2 regions of the Suilimivivens aceti genome follow, and region 1 is predicted to be linked to the other one. Evidence: predicted binding sites of a transcription regulator. Region 1 holds the regulator's gene; the other holds the start of a gene.

Region 1 (11,357 bases):
TCTGCTGCGGTAGAGAAGATCTGGCTCTTCTTGGTAGGAATTGTTGTATTTCTCTCAATCAGCCTTGTTGCGATACCACCCATGGTCTCAATGGAAAGAGAAAGGGGTGTTACATCCAGAAGCAGGATCTCACCTGCACCGGCATCGCCTGCCAGCTTACCGCCCTGGATAGAAGCACCAAGTGCTACACACTCATCAGGGTTCAGGCTCTTGCTGGGTTCTTTGCCTGTTAACTGTCTTACCTTATCCTGTACAGCAGGAATACGTGTGGAACCGCCTACCAGTAATACCTGACCTAAATCTGCATTGGTAATTCCAGCATCCTTCATAGCGTTCTGAACAGGGATTGCTGTTCTCTCTACAAGCTCATGTGTCAGTTCATCAAACTTAGCTCTTGTAAGGTTCATATCAAAGTGCTTCGGTCCTTCAGCAGTTGCTGTGATGAAAGGCAGGTTGATATTGGTTGTTGTTGCGGAAGACAGCTCCTTCTTTGCCTTCTCTGCAGCTTCCTTTAATCTCTGAAGTGCCATCTTGTCATTTGACAGATCCACACCCTCTGCTTTCTTGAACTCATCGATCATCCACTGTGTCAGTCTGTTATCAAAGTCATCACCGCCAAGGTGTGTATCACCGTTTGTAGCAAGAACTTCGATGACACCGTCACCGATCTCAATGATGGAAACATCGAAGGTACCACCACCAAGGTCATAAACCATGATCTTCTGCTCTTTTTCATTATCAAGTCCATAAGCCAGTGCTGCTGCTGTAGGCTCGTTGATGATACGCTTTACATCAAGGCCAGCGATCTTACCTGCATCCTTGGTTGCCTGACGCTGTGCGTCATTGAAGTACGCGGGAACAGTGATAACTGCCTCTGTTACCTTCTCACCAAGGTAGCTCTCAGCATCTGCTTTCAGCTTCTGAAGGATCATAGCTGAAATCTGCTGAGGAGAATACTTCTTACCATTAATTGTACGTCCTCTGTCAGTACCCATATCTCTCTTAATAGAAGAAATGGTGTTCTCTGCATTAGTAACTGCCTGACGCTTTGCAGGCTCACCGATCAGTCTCTCTCCTGTCTTTGTGAATGCTACGACAGAGGGAGTTGTTCTTGCGCCTTCTGCGTTGGCGATAACGGTGGGCTTACCACCTTCCATAACTGCTACGCAGCTGTTTGTTGTACCTAAGTCAATACCAATGATCTTACTCATAATTCTCTCCTCCTGAAAGTTTAATCTCTTTTATTGTTCTGTTACATTGAAAAATAACTGTGATTCCTTTATTAAACAACTACTGCTACCATACTGTGCCTTACTACAGCATCTCTGTAAGTATAGCCCTTTAAAAGCTCCTGAGCAATCACACCGGACTCATACTCATCGCTTTCTACCTGCATCACTGCATTGTGCAGCGCCGGGTCAAATTCCTCTCCCACTGCCGGTATGACCTTTACCTCCATCTTGTCAAGCTCTGTCATGAGCTGTCTGTAGATCATCTCCATACCTTCTGCAAAAGGAGTACCCTTCTCCTCTTCCGGGATCGTGGCCAGACCTCTTTCGAAGTTATCTACCACGGGAAGGATCTTCTCGATCACACTTTTCGCACCGGTTTCAAACATTGCTGTCTTTTCCTTGTCGGTACGCTTACGGAAGTTATCAAATTCAGCCATCTGGCGTCTGACCTTATCCTCCAGCTCTTCGATCTTCTCCTTCATGGCATCCTGCTTCTTGTCTGCCTTCTGTTTCTTCTTGAAAGCCTTCTTATCTTCTTTGGCTTCCTCTTCCTGCACTTTTTCTGTCTCTTCAGAAGCTTCTTCCACTTCTGCTTCCTCTGCGGGTGTCTCCGGTTCCTCTTCCGGTGTTTCTATTTCAATTTCTTTCTTAATATCCTTTTCATCTGCCATCTGCTTCATTCCTCTCCTTGCTATGTCTTTTTATTGTAAAGCTCATCAAGCTGATGCGTAATGGTCTTCAGAGTTCCAATTACCTTATCGTAGTCCATACGCTTTGGTCCGATAATTCCTATCGTACCTCTCATGCCTTCTCCCAGTTCATAGGTGGCAGTTACCACACTGCAGTCCTGCATGGACTGGATCTGAGTCTCGTTTCCGATATAAACCTGAATGCCTGTTTCATTATTATCAGAAAGGCTGTCCTGTACAAGCTCCGTCAGCTTATCCTTCTCTTCGAAGGTATTGATCAGCTCACTCGCCTTCTGCTGGTCTGCCAATTCAGGATACCTGAAAATATTATTGGCTCCGCTTGTATAGATCTCAAGATCCTCTTCCTCTTTAATCCCTTCTGCAAGCGCATCTACCACGTCTCCAACGATGGTACTGTGTATGCCTGCCTGCTGCTTCATCCTTGTGATCATAGGAAGATTGATCTCCTCCGGTGCCAGCCCGCTTAAATGTGTATTCAGCAGGATGTTCAGCTTCAGAAGTGTTTCATCATCCAGCTCCTCTGCTACGGGAAGGATATTGTTCTTGATCATATTCCCTTCCATAACGATCACAGCAAGCAGCTGATTCTTATCTACTCTGGAAAGCTGCAGGAATTTGATCTTGTTCTTATGAACTGCCGGTGCCGAGATCATGGAGGCATAGTTGGTATTCACCGCCAGAAGCTTTGCTACCTGCTTCAGCAGATTATCCATCTTATCTTCCTTCTCCAGAATGAGCTCCTTCAGTTCTTCCAGTTCCTTATCCTTCTTCTCCATCATAGTATCCACATATAAGCGGTATCCCTTGTCAGAAGGAATTCTTCCTGCGGAGGTATGGGGCTGCAAAATATAGCCCATCTCTTCCAGATCAGCCATCTCGTTCCGTATCGTTGCCGAACTAAGATTCAGATCTGTATATTTGGAAATGGTCCTGCTTCCCACCGGTTCCCCGGTTTCCAGGTAATTACGGATAATAGCCTGCATGATCTTAATCTTTCTGTCATCCAGCTGCATATCCGTCATCCCCTTTCCAACTCTTTCTTTTATGGTTGTTAGCACTCAACTCATTAGAGTGCTAATATCTACATAACATAAACTATCACTTACTATGGGTATTGTCAACAGCTATAACGAAAATATTTATTAAAAAATTCTAAAGATTATAAAGAAAAACCCTGCAGGAAAATCCTGCAGGATTTCTAATTTTTCTCATATATTCCGACCTTTAAGATCAGTCGCCGGATCTTCTTTCGCTGTACGATATCTTACTTTAGATAAAGAAGCTTCCTGTAATACTGCCGTTTACAACGAAGTATGTAGTATTCTCTTCAGGCTTTACATAAAGCTCTACATTCCTGATATCTTCTTCTCTTCCATTCATGTCATATTTCCATACATCCCTGAAGATCTTCATCAGATCATCCGGTGTATAGGACTTGCCGCTGAACTGGAAGTTTACGGTTTCTTCTACTTTAGCCGCCTTCTTAACAGGTGCTTTCTTCTCTTCCTTAGCTGCAGGTGCTGCTGCCTTCTTTACTTCAGCTTTCTTAGCAGGTGCCTTCTTGGCAGGCGCTTTCTTTTCTGCCTTGGCTGCCGGCGCTGCCTTCTTTGCTTCAGCTTCCTTAACAGGTGCTGCTGCCTTGACCTCAGGCTTCTTCTCTTCTGCTGCCTTGACTGCTGGTGCTGCCTTGGCGACTACCTTTGCTGTTGTCTTCTTAACTTCTTCCATAACAATGACTCCTTTCACACAAGAGCAGATCTCTCATGTCAATCAGCCGGTGAAAGCAGATACGCTGACACACGTAAGGGTTCTCACCTGCATGAATTAGTATCTATATCATGATGAAAGTGTACTCCATAATTGAAATCCTGTCAACTTTCAGGCAGATAAGCCAAAATACAGAAGTACCAGGATGCCTAAAGCAATACGATACCAGCCAAAAACCTTAAAGTCATGCTTCTTGATATAGCCCATCAGAAACCGCAGTACAAACACAGAGACAATAAACGATACCACCGTGCCGGTGAGCAGGCATGCCATTTCCATACCACTGAAGTCAAAGCCAAATTTTACTACCTTCAGAAGGCTTGCACCAAACATGACCGGGATCGCCAGGAAAAAGGTAAACTCTGCCGCTACCGTTCTGGAAATACCGATCATGATCGCACCAAGGATAGTAGCTCCGGATCTGGATGTGCCTGGAAGCGCTGCTGCCACAAGCTGACACAGACCAATGATCAGTGCATCCCTGTAGGTTAGCTGGGTTAGCTTTGTTGTCACCGGTGTCCGGTTCTTATTCCAGTTCTCGATCACGATAAACAGAATACCTACAAGGACCAGCATCACAGCGACCACGATCACCTGTACAGTCACACCGCTTTCTCCGATCTCCTTTTCAAAAGCAGCACTGACCATATCATCAAAAAGAAGTCCGTAGATCACTGCCGGGATACAGGCCACTACGATCTTGACCCACATCCAGAAGGCATCCATGCTCAGCGCCACATTTCCCACTGCCGGATCCTTGGCGCTCTTCACGATGCCACCCTTTCTGGAGCGGAGATTCTTTTTGCTGTAGAAAGGCCAGATCTTATTCCAGAACAGAACCACAACTGCCAGAATGGCTCCAAGCTGGATGACCACATCAAACATCTGGAAAAATCCATCACTGGTCTCCTGAAACGGGATCAGCCTTTCTACCAGGATCAGGTGTCCGGTACTGCTGATCGGCAGCCATTCCGTGATGCCTTCCACGATTCCGTAGACGATTGCCTTTATGATCTCTAACATTTTGTTTCTCCCTTCAGATATTCCATCAGTCTGTCATAATTTTTTTCTGCATCTGCATAGCCGGTCTCATACAGCTTCTGCAGTTTTCCTCTGTCCTTCTCAATCCTTCCCACACCACTTGGAAGCTGTGGTCTTAAAACAAAGGCCCTGCCTTCCTTTTCCTGTTCCTCCAGATAATCCAGTGTGGCGTTGTAGGTAAGATATCTGTTTTTCATGAGTTCATAAAGCTTTGGATATTTCCGGTACTTCATTTTAACCAGTCCTGCCACCTTGGTCGGCTTTCTGCGGTACCCTGCTTCCTTTGTCAGGATCACCACATTTTTCTGATTGCCATCCTCTATGGATCTCCGGATCGGGATAGCATCAGAAATTCCGCCATCCAGATATTTTCTGCCGTTCCAGCTGATGATATTGGCTACAAGAGGCAGTGAGGCCGATGCCCTGACCACTTCAATATCCTTCTTCATATCTTTAATAGGAATATATTCGGCAAGTCCTGTTTCTATGTTCGTAACTACACTGTAAAAGGTGCCCGGATACCGGTTAAAAGTATCATAATCGTACAGATTCAGTTCATCCGGAATCCTGTGATAGCACATCTCTGCCCCGAACAGATCCCCCGTTTTCAGCAGACTGTATACACTGCAGTAATTCTTATCATCCAGATAATCCACATTCACATGATAAGCCCTGCCCCGCTGCTTTGACAGAAAGCTGCACAGGGAACAGGCTCCTGCAGACACGCCGTAGCAGGAAGAAAATTCCAGCCCTTTATCCAGGAAAAAGTCCAGTACGCCGGATGAATACACACCCTTCATACCACCGCCTTCCAAAACAAGTCCTGCCTGGTACATACACTCACTCCTTTTCTGCTGCCCGTGGCAGTCTTTAAAGCTATCCGCACCTAATAATTCTCTTTCACGAATCTGCGGAGGGCTTCCAGGGATCTTTCCACCTTCTCCGTATCAATACAGTACGCCATACGGAAATATCCTTTAACCCCAAAGCTGTCAGAGGGAACCAGAATCAGGTCATACTGCAGCGCTTTCTTACAGAATGCTACTGCATCCTCTTCCAGTGCCTTTGGGAAAATGTAGAAGGTGCCTCCCGGTCTGACACAGGAAAAGCCAAGATCTGTCAGTGCCTGATAAAGCAGCTTCATATTGGTCTCATATACCTTCATATCCGCTGTTTCATCTACTACCTTTGCTACCGCAAGCTGGATACTGGAGGACGGGCAGTTATGTCCGATCCCTCTTGAGATCTGTCCCATCATGGGTACCAGAAGCTCTGCGTCTTTGCATGCCGGATTCACTGCCACATATCCGATACGCTCACCGGGAAGGGACAGGGACTTGGAATAGGAATAGCAGGACAGAGTATTTGCATAAAACCTTGAAACATAAGGAAGCTCTGCCCCGTCAAAAACGATCTCCCTGTAAGGTTCATCGGAAATGATAAAGATCTCGTGTCCATATTCCTGCTGCTTTTCCGTCAGAAGCTTTGCCAGCTTTTCCAGTGTTTCTGCGCTGTAAACAGCTCCGGACGGATTGTTCGGGGTATTGATGAGCACTGCTGCCGTATTTTCGTTCAGCATTTCAGTAAGCTTCTCAAAATTGATCTGGAAGCTCTCCGTATCAGCAGGAACCACCTTTAAAACAGCTCCTGTCAGATTGACATAGGGACCATATTCCGGGAAATAGGGTGCAAAGGTCAGTACCTCATCCCCCGGCTTTGTCACACAGCGCAGGGCATGTGCCAGAGCGCCTGCAGCACCGGATGTTGGGAAAATATATTCCGGTGTATAGTTCATGCCAAATCTCCGGTTCAGGGACGCAGCCACGCTTTCCTTGAATACGGGAAGTCCAAGACTTGGACTGTAGCCGTGCAGCTCCATGGAAGTCTTTGTCTTAAGGAGCTCTTCCATCTCTTTTGTATAATCGTCCGGCACCGGTACAGACGGATTTCCCAGACTATAATCGAATACATTTTCATATCCGATCTCTTTTCCTCTCGCTGCGGCGAATTCGGAAAACTCCCTGATTACAGATCTTCCTCCAAGCATGTTTTTGTACTGTTCATTGATCATAGTTAGTCTTTCCTGCTTTCTTTATTTTACAGAAGATGCGATCAGTGTCATATCTCCCTGCAGTTCCACCTTGCCAAAGCCTGAAGGAAGGATAAAGTGATCTCCCTTTCTGATCATCTGTCCATTAACAAGACCTTCTCCCTCTATCACGCTCATGATCAGGAAAGGATGCTCCTGCTCAAAGGAAACCGGCTCTGTTACGGTTAATTTGTATACCTTGTAATAATCACAGGCGATCAGCTCATTCATAGTGTTTGCCGGCAGATCTGCTGCATGACTTACACTGTCCTCTGCAGAAGGTGCCGGTACAGTGATCACATCGATACTCTGCTGTACGTGAAGCTCACGGGGCTTTCCATTGGAAAGTCTGTCATAGTCATACACACGATAGGTAATATCGCTGTTCTGCTGAGTTTCCAGAATCATCAGGCCGCCCTTGATCGCGTGGACAGTTCCGGGATTGATCTGAATAAAGTCCCCCTTCTTCACCGGTACTTCACGGATCAGCTCTGACCATCTCTTCTGATCGATCATTTCCTTCAGCTCTTCTCTGCTGCCTGCATTGTGGCCAACCACCAGTGTCGCATCCTCAGGGCAGTCCAGAATATACCAGCACTCTGTCTTTCCAAGAGATCCGTTCTCATGTACCTTGGCATAGGCATCATCAGGATGTACCTGGATACTTAAATCTGCCTTAGCATCAATGATCTTGATCAGCAGAGGGAACCGGTCAAGAGGAAGGTTTCCAAACAGCTCCGGCTCCTCTTTGAACAGCTCGGAAAGCTTTCTGCCTGCATATTCCCCTTCTCTTACGGTGCAGTCTCCGTTTGGATGTGCGCTGACTGCCCAGCACTCACCTGTCTTGTCACTGGGGATCTCATAGCCAAACTTCTCGGCAAGCTGATTGCCGCCCCAGATCATTTCCTTAAACACAGGATTCAAAAACAAAATCGGCCTTGTCTTCTTGTTCACAGTTAACTCCCTTCCATTGGATTCTATGATTTTCTGATACCAGAATGCAGAATCCTTCACAATCCTTTTCTGTGTCTTAAAATCTACATATACAATACCAAAACGCTCGGTATATCCCTTGTCCCATTCAAAATTATCAAGGAAGGTCCACAGGAAATAGCCCCGCACATCAGCACCGTCATCATTTGCTCTCTGCAGTGCAGAAATATACAGATCCAGAAAATTCTGTCTGTTGGGATCATGTACACGGCCATCCAGTGACACATCATCATGACAGGACATGCCGTTCTCTGTAATGTAAAGAGGTAAATGATACCGCTCATACAGGAACTTCACGCCATAGTAGAAGCACTCCGGTGTAACCGGCCAGCCTGCTGCTGTCTTGGCAGCACCTGCTTCCCTGTCCACATACTCCGGCTCTCCGTCCTCGCCCTGTCTCATCATATATCCGTTATAAATGTTTTGTCCCATAAAATCAAGGGGCTGGGAAATAAGTTTCATATCCTCATCTGTAATTTCCGGCAGATACTCAGCAAATTTCTTAAGTCCCTCTTCCGGATATTTTCCAAGAAATACCGGATCATTGAACCATGCCACATTCCAGGTCCAGTTGTCCATGGGCTGGTGGAAGCCAAACAGCGTCTTTCTTGCAGCCTCGATATCCTCCGGGGAATCGGTAGCAGGATATGCCATGCCACAGGTCGGCGCATAGCCTACCTTGATCGGTCTGCTGGCATATTTCCGGAGATTGATAACTGCCTGGCCATGGGCACGGAGTGCATTGTGGGCGATCTTAAATACATCCTTATAAGGAAGCTTTAGCCCCGGCGCATGCACTCCCGACAGATGTCCAAGTCCCACAAAGCATTCCGGCTCATTTAAGGTAATGAAATATTCGCAGATATCAGAGAAATTCTCTGCCACTACCTTCGCATATTCTCCGAACCACTGTATCACATCCTCATTCAGCCAGCCGCCCTTGTCCTGCAGCGCCTGCGGAAATTCCCAGTGATACATGGTGATATATGGCTCGATCCCGTTCTCCTTCATGGAAAGGATCATGTCCCGGTACATGGCAATGGCCTTTTCATTCACCTTTCCCGTACCTTCCGGCAGGATCCTCGCCCAGCTCATGGAAAAGCGGTACGCTTTGATCCCAAGCAGCTTCATCAGCTTATAATCCTCTTTATATCTGTGCATGTGGTCACAGGCGGTATACGCATCCTTTCCATCCAGGATCCTTCCCTCTTCGGCAAAGGTATCCCAGATGTTCTTACCGCATCCATCCTCCGGATCTCTTCCCTCTACCTGATAGGCGCTGCTGGCAACGCCCCACACAAAATCATCACGAAACATAGTTTTATCTCCTTTTATTCCGAATTTCCCTGTCAGCAGGATCCAATGACGGATACCAGGTAAAACGGAACTGCATCCTGCTCTGTTGCTTCCACGATCTCGATCTCTACCTTATGTATACCGGGTTCCATATGTCTTGTCACCGTATCAATATACAGACAGTCTCCCCATGTCTCCTTAAAGTTTCCATCTAATACCATAGCCGTATCTTCTCTGCCATCTACTGTAACCTTTGCAATGGGAGTTGGCTGCTTGACACTCTTACGGTACTGTACCGCAATGCCGGTTCCTTCGATCTCAAAGGTAATCTTATCGCCCACATAGCTTCCTGTCCATCCTCTTCTGAAGATCTCAAGAATATTGTCCTGAGGCTCTAGATCAGCCACAAATCCTGCAAGAACAGGCTCTGAATTATGATTCTGATATCTCACAGAATGCTCATAGGCATTTTCTGTGATCGGTGCAGGAAGTGTCCCTTCTGCAAAGGCAGCTTCTTCCTCGTTGTTTCTGTCCTCATATATCTTCTCAAGGAAGGTAGTGATCACTTTGGCTACCAGTGCATGGCCTGCGTCATTGGGATGAAGGTCATCCGGTGTGATCTCTCTGTTTTTGATCCTTCCGGACTCGATCTCCGGCCAGATTGTTTCCTTCATGCTGACCATGGGAAGTGCATAAGCCTTTGCTACCTTCAGATGCATTTCCTCTGCATTCAGTCCGTCGTCATACCTGACATTGTTCATCAGCATAACAGCCGGTCTGCAGGCATCTGACAGTGTGGTTCTTACAAGACCCTCATACGTTTCCTCAAAGAATTCCGTATTTTCATCATTCACCGCAAACTCGATCAGCACGAAATCCGGCTGATAGGAAAGCAGATGCTCCTTTACTCTGGAAACGCCAAACTGGGATGTGGTTCCGCCAATTCCCGCATTGACAAAGGTGATCTCTGACTCCGGGAATTTCTTTTTCCACCACTCATATACCAGATAGGCATAACAGGTCTGCGGTGTGGAAGAAAGACTTCCCTGAGTAATGGAACCGCCAAGAAAACCTGTGGTAATGTCCTCTCCTCTCTCTGCCTTTTTCATACATTCCTTGATTTTTTTCCAGTTTCCTCTGTTGATCATTCCCTGATCAAACTTAACCTGATATTCCATAATCGTTTTGCTCCTTTTCGCTTTTTTATAATCATGAAATATTAAGAAAGGGCCTGCTGACGAATCTAACAAGCCCTTTTTAAAACTATTTCACTGTTCCTTTTCTTATCTGATACCGATCTCTGTATCAGCCTCTGTTACTACACTGTGCTCTTTGATATATGCTACGATCTCATCAAATTTGGTAAATGCAAGACCTACATAGCTGTCTGCACATCCGTAGTAAATAGCGATCTTTCCGCTTTCAGGATCATGAATGGTAGCGCAGGGGAAGCATACGTTGGGAACGAATCCTCTCTCCTCATACCACTCTTCGGGTGTCAGCAGGAAGGTCTCACATCTGTACTTCACGATAGAAGGATTCTCAAGATCCAGGATCGCACCTCCGATGGAATATACGAAGCCGTTGCAGGTTCCGCTTACACCGTGATAGAACAGCAGCCATCCTTCACTTGTCTCGATAGGAGCTGCACCTCCGCCGATCTTAACGGACTCCCACCATTCGCTGCCTTTGCCCATAACGTGTCTGTGTTTTCCCCAGTAAACAAGGTCAGGGCTCTCGCTGACAAAGATATCACCGAAGGGTGTATGACCGCTGTCAGAAGGGCGGCTCAACAGCATGTAGTTTCCATGAATTTTTCTGGGGAACAGAACTGCGTTTCTGTTGTAAGGAATAAAAGGGTTCTCAAGCCTTGTAAAGGTCTTGAAATCAGTTGTCTTTGCCATACCGATGGATGCACCATAAAAGTCCTGGCACCAGATGATATAATAGGTATCTTCTACCTTTACCAGTCTGGGGTCATAAGCATACTTCGGCATGAAAGGCTTTCCTTCTTCATCCACGAAAGGAATCTTCTCCTTATCAAAATCCCAGTGGATCGCATCCTTGCTTCTTCCCATATAGATATAAGGGATGCCGTTTGTCTGCTCGCCACGGAATACGCCGATAAACTCATCACCATAAGGCATTACGGCACTGTTGAAAATTCTGGCAACGCCTTCTACAGGATTACGTCCGATGATCGGGTTCTCTGTATATCTCCAGATAGGC
Region 2 (11,357 bases), on a different contig from region 1:
GATTATAACCGTAATGCTTTGCATTGTGCTGGTTCTTCTCTTTGCCGGATGCGGAAAGAACGACGATACATCAAAAGTGGAAATTGATTATGGAGCATCTTCCGTTTATTCAAAAGAAGAAATAGACTCTGCCATTGAGATTATAAAAAAGCAGTTCGCTTCGTTTGAGGACTGTGAATTGCATAGCCTTTCTTATATGCCGGATGAAGAATGCAACAATGCAGATAACATTGAATGGATGAACGATTTAAGAACGGATGATAATAAAGAAGCCTTTACGCAATGTATTGCATTTGAAAGCAGTTTCCGTTCGCCGGAAAAAGGTGGCGGTGCATGGGAAGCTAACGAAGAATACACTTGGTCATGGTGGCTTGCACGGAGTGAAGGCGGAGAATGGAATCTGATGACTTGGGGTTATTGATAAGAGTAGAAAATTCCAGTATTATTGACCAAGAAATTAAGGAGGATTCATAATGAGTGAGAAAACAGAGATTACTTTCATGCAAACAAGATTAATCCGGCTTGCTTCAGAAGAGTGGCATTTACCTGTTGAACAGATTATCCACTTGTTTAAAGAAGCCGATGTTCTTGGATATATAGAAAAATGTTATGGGATTTTTCATTGTGAAGGTGATGAAGCTGTGCTTGAAGATATTACTGAATTTTTGCAAAGAAAGGGGATAGAGATTAGTGCTTGATTTAAAAGATGGATTTGTTCTCTATCATGGAAGTTATTGTGAAGTAAAAGAGCCAGATCTTGCCAAATGTGCAAAGAGAAAAGATTTTGGGCAGGGATTTTATTTAACCACATCCAAGGAGCAGGCAGAAAGTTTTCTGAGAACCTCAATAGCCAAAGCAATCGCAACCGGAACAATTGAAGAGGGACAGAAGTTTGGATATATTTCAACTTTTGAATTCAACCTTTCAGGAAATCTTGAAACGCATATTTTTGAAAATGCAGATGTAGACTGGTTACATTGCATTGCAGCTCATCGAAAGAAAAAAATGTTCATCGAAGTTGAACGTGAAATGGCAAGGTATGATATCATTGCAGGAAAGATTGCGGATGATGCGACAAATGCAACTCTTACAGCCTACCTTGCAGGGGCGTTTGGAACAGCAGGTGATCAGGAAGCAGATGATTTTTGTATTAAACAGTTGCTGCCAAATAAATTAAAAGATCAATATTGCTTTAAAACGGAAGCAGCTATTGAGTGTCTGAAATTTGTGAAAGGTGAGAAGATATGGCTGAAGTAACAATTCCAAAAGAAAAAATGGATTATACAATCGACCTTCTTATCACTATGGTGACAGAAGAAATCGCAGAAGAGACGGGCAAGGACAGAAAAGAGGTATTGACAGATTTTCTATGTTCAAAGACAGGAAAAGCACTGTATGATGAGAAAACAAAACTGTGGTGCAATGGTCCGGCATATATAACCGAATTGTATAGGGAAGAACTAAAGAAATCCTGATATGGAATGTGAGTTTAAATTTATACAGCAATGGCGAGCAAAACTTTTATTCCATATAGAGCAACAATTAAATATTTCAAAAACGCTGAGGTCAGCATTTCCTAATCATGGAACAATGACCTCAGTTTTTTTATACCCAGGAATCGGCATTTATGAATAAGCCGGTTCTTTTTATTTACAGAAAAATGAAGGAGGACGACAAAGTGAGCAGAGCAAAAAATCCGAAATATGAATCCATGTCGCTGGAAGAATTGAAGGCAAATATGGAAAAGAGCAGACAGGAACTGGAGGCAGCAATTCACCACAAGGTAATGAACCAGATGCGGAACAGCAGTTACAACAAGAGTGTTGTGCGGCAGACTTATATATCTGCTTCGCAAAAAGACAGACAAGAGATTGCCGAAGCAGTTCAAAAGACAGAGAAGGGAGATGACAGTTAATGGCAAGAAAAGTCTCACGTGGAGAATGAAATGTCTGAAATGAACCTGCCAGAAACTATGCTAGCTGTGAGATATGCCATGCACAGCTCGGGAAAGAATTCCCTCGCTGTCGGGCTGTCGCCCTATAAAATAGCAAAAAAACGTCCTCGCAAGTAAACTTGCAGGGCGTTTTTTCACCATTTTGCATGGCTCGTAGCGTTCACAAAATCTTCACAAAAAATTAGCACTCACCTCTTGACAGTGCTAATGATACGTGCTATATTACATATAGAACAAAGGAAGAGAGAAAAATAAAAGATCTCCTGGAGTTCGGAAGTAAAAATGAAAACAATAATAGCTGGCATATTTGTCAAGTAAAGAATGGAGGAATGACTTATGTTAATGCCCAGTGTATTTGGAAGAGATATTTTTGATGACTTTATGGATGGTTTCACATTTCCTGATGTGGACAAGGAGCTTTATGGTAAGCACGCCAAGAATGTGATGAAGACAGACGTCAGGGAGTCAGAGGATGGATATGAGGTGATCGTTGATCTGCCTGGCTTCAAGAAGGATGAGATCGAGGTTCAGCTTGAGAATGGATACCTGAACATCTCAGCAGCCAAAGGCCTTGATAAGGACGAGACTGATAAGAAGGGTAAATACATCCGTAAGGAGCGTTATGCGGGTTCCATGAGCAGAAGCTTCTATGTAGGTGATGATATCACCGAAAATGATATTCATGGCAAATTTGAAAACGGCATCCTGACACTGGATGTTCCGAAGAAGGAAGCCAAGGCAGTAGAAACCAAAAAGCATATAGCAATCGAAGGATAATGGCAGCGGCATGATGCAGCTGACCCCAGGTGAAGAAGACCCGGAGCTTTCGCTCAATGTCATTAAGTTAAGATGACAAAACCAAAGATCTCAGTATTAGAAATAATACTGGGGTCTTTTTTTGTCTCAAACACTTGACATTAAAATCAAAATGTGCGGCCGCTTTCGCTATTGAACGATAACGATGTAGCGAAAGCGGCCCTTGTAATTAAGAAAACCGCTGTTTGCAGAGGGTAGCTATGGCTATCGTCCGAACAGAAGTGCAAAAGATGCAATACTCAAGGTTAAGGAGTATGCAGAACAAGGCTATACATTTGCTGTAGTCCTTGACTTGTCAAAGTACTTCGATACTCTTAATCACGAAATTCTCATCAATCTTCTCCGGAAGAATGTAAAGGATGAGCGCGTAGTACAGCTGATAAAGCGCTATCTGAAAAGTGGTGTAACGGAAAACGGAGTAGTCATTGATACAGAGGAAGGCTCACCACAAGGTGGAAATCTATCACCATTGCTGGCAAATGTCTACCTCAATGAGTTCGACCAGGAATTCTTGAAAAGAGATGTTCCATGCATAAGATATGCAGATGACATCGTGCTTCTTGCAAAGAGCAAGCGAGCATCAGAGAGACTCTTGGAAAGCAGTACAAAATATCTTGAGGAGAGGCTGAAACTTACAGTCAACTGAGAAAAGAGCCGTACTGTCAGCGTATTTGCAATCCGAAATTTTAAATTCCTTGGCTTTGCATTGGGAAGGAACGGAAAAGGCATTTATGTCCGAGTTCATCCGAAGTCATGGAAGAAGTTCAAGTCCAGACTGAAGGAGTTATCTTCCCGCAAGCAATGTCAGTCGATCAGGCCAAGCCTTGAGAAAATCAAGGTGTATGCGAGGGAATTTAGCCACAGCCTACCAGTCTGTGCACGTCAACTCTTGAAAGCGCCGTATACCGAACGGTACGTACGGTGCTGTGAGAGGACGGCGGTTAGTCACCGCCTCCTACTCGATTTCAGAATTTGTTTCTCAGCTTTCGGTATTCTCTCGGTGAATATCCTTTCAGCTTGTGAAAAAGCCGACTGAAATATAGCTGGTTATCATATCCGACGATTTTAGAGATTTCATTGATGGAATAGGTTGTTGCATCAAGTAGCATCTGAGCATTGTTGATCCGGATTCCTACGATGAATTGCATTGGTGTGGAACCGGTGTATTTTTTGAAATTCCGGATAAACCAGCTGACACTCATTCCTCGTGAGGCTGCGTAATCCTCTATGTTGATGTTCTGATTATAATTTTCGCTGAAATAGGTAACTGCAGTGTTCATTTCCTGATCCAGGTATTCGTTTTTCAGAATATGTTCCCGTGTCAGTTCTCGGTGGAAATTGATTAGCAGATGACGAAGCAGAAGAACAAGCATTTCCTCATAGTCGTTTTGACAGTGTTGAAGCTCTATGATAATACTCTTGAAAATCCGTTCATATTCCATAGATGTGCCGATTTGGAAAACTCGTTCTTTATCCGGAAACCCATATTGACGTAAGATATTTTTCACATTGCTTCCTGTGAAGTGAACCCAGTATACTTCTGTCTTATCTTCTCCATAATATTCATATTTCTGAAGTTCCTTCGGTCTGTACAGCACAATATTACCGGCGGGAACAATCGTTTCGTTATCTACATTGTCAAAATGAAAATGCCCACAACCAGCAGTGATATAGATGATCTGATAATCCAGGCGTCCCTTTGGACGGTAGGTTGGCAATTTTGGATAGCTGGAAAGGCGATAAGTGCCACAGCTTCCTACAATCAGTGGACGACTTTTGTTTTTGAAATCCATGTGGGAGTGATTCAGATAACCAGTATTCATATACATAGAGCAGCACCTCTTTTCACGCTTTTTATTATTGTATTATTTAGTGCATATTTTATCCAATCTAATTCATAGACATATTTTGCAGAATAAGATAAGCTATATATAACATAACAAAGGAATGCAAGCATATAAGTAAAGTATTAAGGTTTATTTTAGAAAAGCAAAAAACAAAAAAGTATATGTATTGAAGGAGAGCTATTTATGATTGTACCACGTTATTATGAAAACTTAAACGTACTGCACGAAAACACAATGCCAGCCAGAGCCTATTATATTCCGGCATCCAAAAGAATGGATAATTTGGTGGAACACAGGGAAGAATCAGACCGTATGCAGTTATTAAACGGAACTTGGGAATTCCAGTATTTTACCAGCATCTATAATATTAAGGATTCTTTCTTTGAGAAGAATTATGATACAGAAAATTTTGATGAGATTCAGGTTCCAAGTGTATGGCAGATGGCAGGATATGATACACATCAGTATACAAACATCCGGTATCCGTTTCCATTTGATCCACCATATGTGCCGCAGGATATTCCGTGTGGAGCCTATGTACATAATTTTGAGTACAGTAGAGATGAGAAAGCACCAAAAGCTTTTTTGAACTTTGAAGGAGTAGACAGTTGCTTTTATGTATGGATCAATGGTTCTTATGTAGGATACAGCCAGGTTTCCCATATGACCAGTGAGTTTGATGTTACAGATGTACTTCAGGATGGAACAAATACGGTGGCAGTGTTGGTAATGAAGTGGTGTGATGGTTCTTATTTGGAAGATCAGGACAAATTCCGTATGAGTGGTATTTTCCGGGATGTGTACATTTTGAAACGTCCAGAGCAGGCAATCAGCGATTATCATATAAAATCAAAGATTGAGGATATACTTGCAAAGGTAGAACTTGATGTGAAATTCTACTCTCCAACAAATGTAAAAATTTCGATTGAAGATAAAAATGGAGCAGTTGTAGCACTAGGAAGTATTGACGAAGAAGGAACAGCTGTATTAGAAATCGCAAGTCCGGAACTTTGGAATACAGAAAATCCATATCTGTATAAACTGATTCTTGAAACAGAAAATGAAGTAATTGTGGATCACATTGCATTAAGAAAGGTAGAGATTAAAGACCAGGTCATTTATCTAAATGGACAGAAGATTAAATTCCGTGGAGTCAATCGACATGATTCCGATCCGGTTACGGGATTTACAATCAGTCTGGAACAGATTACAACCGATCTTACGTTAATGAAGCAGCATAATTTTAATGCGATCCGTTCCAGCCACTATCCGAACGCACCATTTTTCTATGAAATGTGTGACAAGTATGGATTCATGGTGATAGATGAAGCAGATATTGAAGCTCATGGTCCATTTATGATTTACAGAAAAGAAGACACCGATTACAATCGGTTCAAGCGATGGAATGAGAAGATTGCAGATGATCCGGTATGGGAAGAGGCAATCGTTGATCGTGTAAAACTCATGGTGGAACGTGACAAAAACCGTTTCTGTATTGTTATGTGGTCAATGGGAAATGAGAGCGCTTATGGCTGCAACTTTGAAAAAGCACTAGAATGGACAAAGAATTATGATCCAGACCGCATCACACAATATGAGAGTGCAAGATACCGTAATTATGATAAAACATATGATTACAGCAATCTGGATGTGTATAGCCGGATGTACCCGGCACTTTCCGAAATTCAGGAATATCTGGATAAGGATGGAAGCAAACCCTTCCTCTTGGTAGAGTACTGTCACAGTATGGGAAACGGTCCTGGAGATTTTGAAGATTACTTCCAGATGATTCAGGATAATGACAAAATGTGCGGCGGCTTTGTCTGGGAATGGTGTGACCATGCGATTGCTCATGGAACTGCTGAGAATGGAAAGACTATATATGCTTATGGAGGCGACCATGGCGAAGAAATTCATGATGGCAATTTCTGTATGGATGGATTAGTATATCCGGACAGAACAGTACACACAGGACTTTTGGAATACAAGAATGTTTATCGCCCGGCAAGGGTTATTTCCTATGACAAAGAAAGTGGAGAACTGGTGCTTCATAACTACATGGATTTTGATGACTTGAAGGATTATGTGAAGATCAGTTATGAACTGACACAGGATGGTCTTGTGATCAGCAAAGGCATACTTCCGGAATTTTCTGTGGCACCACATGGGGAAGGAAAAACAAGCCTGAAGATTAATGTTCCAGAGAATGGGAAATGTTATTTAAAACTTATTTACCATCTGAAAAAAGAATTGCCACTGTTGAATGAAGACCATATCCTTGGATTTGATGAAATTGAGGTAAGTAAAGATGATGCAAAATGTAAACTTGCAGAGAAATGGATGCAAAAGACAGCAGTGGACTCTGAATTACAGGTAAATGAAAATGATACACAGATTCATATCAAGGGGCGTGAATTTGCTTATACCATAGACAAACGTACTGCACTCTTTACAGAGATGAAATTCGCAGGGCTGGAATACTTGAACCATCCGATGGAATTAAATATTTGGAGAGCTCCAACAGATAACGATATGTATATCAAGTCTGAATGGAAGAAAGCCCGCTATGATAAGGCTTATACAAGAGCCTATACGACAGAGGTTGTGCAGGGAAAACATGGTGTAAAAATTACAAGCCATGCTTCCATTGTGGCAGAGACAGTGCAGAAGATCCTTGATGTGAAAATTACATGGACAATAGATGCGGCAGGAAAAATAGACGCAACTATTGAGGCAGCAAAAGATGGAGAGTTCCCAGATTTGCCAAGATTTGGTGTGAGGATGTTCCTGGATAAGAAACTTGCAGATATCAGATACTTTGGAATGGGACCGCAGGAGAGCTATCGTGACAAGCATCAGGCAGCGAGTCACGGTCTGTACCGGGCAAATGTAGGGGATTTACATGAGGACTATATCCGCCCACAGGAAAATGGAAGCCATTACGATTGTGAATATGTAGAGCTTAACAACAGCCGATATGGAATTGTGGTATCCGCGGAAAATGCCTTCTCATTCAATGCTTCTTATTATACACAGGAAGAACTTGAGAAGAAAACGCATAATTATGAATTAATAGAATCAGATAGTGTGGTATTTTGTGTTGACTACGCATTAAATGGCATTGGTTCTAATAGTTGTGGACCAGTTGTATTGGAGCAGTACCGATTTGATGATGTATTATTCCGGTTCCAGTTTACACTGATACCGTATGTAAAGGGATAAAATTCTAAGTGCGATGAAGATGAGGAGCAAAGAAATTCGATGGAAGAAAAAAAGTATTTGAAATGGTATAACAAAATTGGATACGGATCAGGTGATATTGCAGGTAATGTAGTCTATGCGTTCCTGACATCTTTTATGATGGTCTATCTGACGGACTCAGTAGGACTTGCTGCAGGTGTCGTAGGTACCCTGATTGCCGTATCAAAACTATTTGATGGTTTCACGGATATATTTTTTGGATCAATGATTGACAAAACACACAGTAAAATGGGAAAAGCGAAGCCATGGATGCTATACGGATATATTGGTTGTGCCATTACGCTGGTCTGCTGCTTTACAGTACCGGTCAGTTTGGGAACAACGGCTAAATATGCGTGGTTCTTTATTTCATATACACTGTTAAATGGCGTGTTTTATACAGCAAACAATATTGCTTACTCAGCACTTACGTCACTGATTACAAAGAACAGCAAAGAGCGTGTACAGATGGGATCTTACCGTTTTATTTTTGCATTTTCAACAAGTCTTCTGATTCAGGCGATTACAGTTGGATTTGTAGATAAATGCGGTGGAGATACTGCGGCATGGAGAACGGTTGCTATTATCTATGCAATCATTGGTCTGGTCGTAAATACGATTTCAGCACTTTCTGTTAAGGAACTTCCGGAGGAGGAACTTAATGAAGGAGAAGTAAAGAATGATAATGAAAAGTATGGAATGGTACAGGCATTCAAGCTTCTTGTCAAAAACAAATATTACATGATGATTTGTGGAACATATATTTTACAGCAGTTATATGGTGCCATGATTGGAGCTGGCATTTATTACATGACATGGGTACTGAAAAATAAGAATTTGTTTGGACAATTTGCGTGGGCAGTAAATATTCCACTGATTATTGCCCTGATTTTTACACCGACATTAGTTGGTAAGTGGAAAGGCATGTATAAACTGAACTTAAGAGGTTATGTCTTAGCAGTCATCGGTAGAGCACTTGTTGTTGTTGCCGGATATATGGGTAGTGTTCCGCTGATGATGGCGTTTACAGCTCTTGCAGCCTTAGGTCAGGGACCATGGCAGGGAGATATGAATGCTGTTATTGCATCCTGCTCTGAATACACTTATCTTACACAGGGAAAGAGAATTGATGGAACGATGTACTCTTGTACTTCTCTTGGTGTAAAAATCGGTGGAGGTATTGGAACCGCTGTTGTTGGATGGATGCTTGAGTTCAGTGGATATGTCGGAACAAATGCAACTCAGCCACAGTCTGCACTTGATATGATGCAGTTCATGTATCTTTGGCTTCCGTTAATCTTTGATGTATTGATTATGTTTGCACTTTCAAGAATGAATGTTGAAGATGCAAATAAAAAACTGAAAGCAGAAAAAGGAATTGCTGCAGATGAAGTAACAGATAAATCGGACATAAATTAGAATTGACAGGAAAAAGCGTTGTCTGGTAGCTGCTCGATGAGACAGTGGTTTTTCTATATATAAAGTGATAGAACTGTATTTTGAAAATAAAAAAGGACCACCTCGTTTTTGTGAAATGGTCTCAGAAAAAATATTCAGTTTTCACAAAATAGTCCTTTTAGTATTTATACATGGTATGGATGCTCAAAATATTCAGCGTAGAATACTAAAAGGTTATTCAGATATTTTTTAAGATTGCTCATTTGTAATTCCTCCTTTCCTTATTTACAAGTTGATTATAAGACAGGTGTAAAAGAATTGCTTGCCAAATCGAAAGAAGAGATAGACAAATGTTGCAAAGGGGAGTATTTCATGCAATTAAAATATGTTGACACAAAAGAGGAGATCATAGCAATAAATAGGAAGTCAAAACATATTGAACCACATCTTCATAATGCACTGGAGATTGTTTGTGTAACGAGTGGGACATTAGAGCTTGGTGTCGGACAGGAACTTTACCATATGGAAAAAGGAGATATAGGCTTTGTATTTCCAAATGTTATTCATCACTATCAGGTACTGACACCTGGTGTAAATAAAGCGACTTATCTGATTGCATCGCCATTTACGATTGCCAAATTTGCAGATATCATGCAATCCATGGCTCCTGAATACCCAATCATCACAGCGGAAAAGGTTGAATCAGAGGTATATAGGGTTATAAATGCAATTTTAGAGACAGAACAGTCGGATATCACTATTGCACAGGCATATCTTCAAATTGTGTTTGCGCGCTGCATAGGAAAACTGAATCTGGTAGAGAAGAGTCATGTGGGGAGCAAAGACCTTATTTACCAGACGGTTTCCTATATATCAGCAAATTTCAAGAAAAAGTTATCATTGGAAGAAATGGCAAAAGACCTGGGGGTGAGCAAATATGTTTTATCCAGACTCTTTTCCAAAACATTCCATAGAAACTTTAATCAATATCTTAACGATGCAAGGCTGAACTATGCATGCCATCGCTTGGAAAATACAAGCGATTCTATTACAAATATTTGCCTGGATAGTGGATTTGAAAGCCAGAGGACATTTAACCGGGTATTCAAGGAAAGATATAAAATTTCGCCAAGTGACTATCGAAGTACATGTGTGAATGATATGCAGTCATAAAATGTTCGATAACTGGAAAATGTTGTAAGTAAGATACATAAAGTTGTACTTAAAATGAATACACAATATGTTTAGGAAAATACCTGGAGGTCGGAGTACATGAAAGAACTGTTACATGAACTGCAAAGTCAAGTTTCAGTCTTACAAAATCTCTGGAAACCCATCTCGTACAGTTGAATAATGAAAGGGGATGTGCTACGATTGTATAGAGATGTCGATCACGGCAGCTTATTTAACGGATAAGCTAGGGGGGAGCTTTATATGGCCACACAAAAGCAAAAAGGTATTAAAAAGCAACTGACGAAAGGATTTGTGAAAGTAGCAATAATCGGTGCGATTGCGGCAGTTATTGGAATCGTAGCACTACTGATCGCAGCGATGCAGTATGAAAAGGCATTGAGCCGATACGGATTTACACAGGGAGATATCGGTAAAGCGGTCGCGGCATTTTCGGAGAGCCGGAGCGCATTACGTGCAGTAGTAGGCTATGATGACAAAGCAGTGATAGACAAGCAGATTGAACTGCATGACCAGAAAAAGGCAGCGTTTGAGACTTACATAGATGAATTAAACCGCTCAATCAAATTCACCGAAGGCAGGGATGCCTATAATAAAGTATTGCAGGAACTGGACGGGTACTGGGAATTGGATGCACAGGTATTGGAACTGGCTACTTCCGATGACGAGGACGGATATCTGAAGGCGCAGGATCTGGATACCGGAGATCTGACCGCACAGTACGAACGGATATATGCGGAGTTTGTAGACCTGATGAATCTGTGCGTCGAAAAAGGAGATCAGGCGGAGGTAGATCTGCGTCATATGGAGCTTTTTATGCTGATCGCGATTCTGGTTATCGTAGTGATCTCTTTCTGGAGTTCTGTGGTATTAGGCAAGAAAATGGCAGGAAATATCGAAGAACCGATGAT

Evidence for each region. Region 1 encodes HrcA, which represses chaperone genes, less so after heat shock. Its sites were predicted from a motif close to TGTTAGCACTCNNNNNNNNNGAGTGCTAACA; they were not measured.
Region 2: the regulator HrcA is predicted to act here: its motif matches at 2,134-2,164, upstream of OCV77_RS12830 (Hsp20/alpha crystallin family protein).

What each region holds. Positions count from the first base shown of each region.
Region 1 covers NZ_JAOQKJ010000001.1:305,036-316,392, forward strand. The annotation lists gene dnaK (molecular chaperone DnaK) at 1-1,211, opposite strand, end outside; gene grpE (nucleotide exchange factor GrpE) at 1,283-1,903, opposite strand; gene hrcA (heat-inducible transcriptional repressor HrcA) at 1,924-2,964, opposite strand; gene OCV77_RS01320 (DUF6465 family protein) at 3,212-3,670, opposite strand; gene OCV77_RS01325 (undecaprenyl-diphosphate phosphatase) at 3,821-4,732, opposite strand; gene OCV77_RS01330 (patatin-like phospholipase family protein) at 4,726-5,586, opposite strand; gene OCV77_RS01335 (pyridoxal phosphate-dependent aminotransferase) at 5,637-6,821, opposite strand; gene OCV77_RS01340 (GH1 family beta-glucosidase) at 6,843-9,149, opposite strand; gene OCV77_RS01345 (SGNH/GDSL hydrolase family protein) at 9,182-10,306, opposite strand; gene OCV77_RS01350 (glycoside hydrolase family 130 protein) at 10,412-11,357, opposite strand, start outside.
Region 2 covers NZ_JAOQKJ010000011.1:10,139-21,495, reverse strand. The annotation lists gene OCV77_RS12855 (hypothetical protein) at 1-421, shown strand, start outside; gene OCV77_RS12850 (DUF3791 domain-containing protein) at 474-698, shown strand; gene OCV77_RS12845 (DUF3990 domain-containing protein) at 691-1,257, shown strand; gene OCV77_RS12840 (hypothetical protein) at 1,245-1,475, shown strand; gene OCV77_RS12835 (hypothetical protein) at 1,679-1,915, shown strand; gene OCV77_RS12830 (Hsp20/alpha crystallin family protein) at 2,291-2,731, shown strand; partial or broken gene OCV77_RS12825 (reverse transcriptase domain-containing protein) at 2,946-3,620, shown strand; gene OCV77_RS12820 (AraC family transcriptional regulator) at 3,736-4,599, opposite strand; gene OCV77_RS12815 (glycoside hydrolase family 2 TIM barrel-domain containing protein) at 4,801-7,839, shown strand; gene OCV77_RS12810 (MFS transporter) at 7,879-9,276, shown strand; gene OCV77_RS12805 (AraC family transcriptional regulator) at 9,628-10,428, shown strand; gene OCV77_RS12800 (methyl-accepting chemotaxis protein) at 10,690-11,357, shown strand, end outside.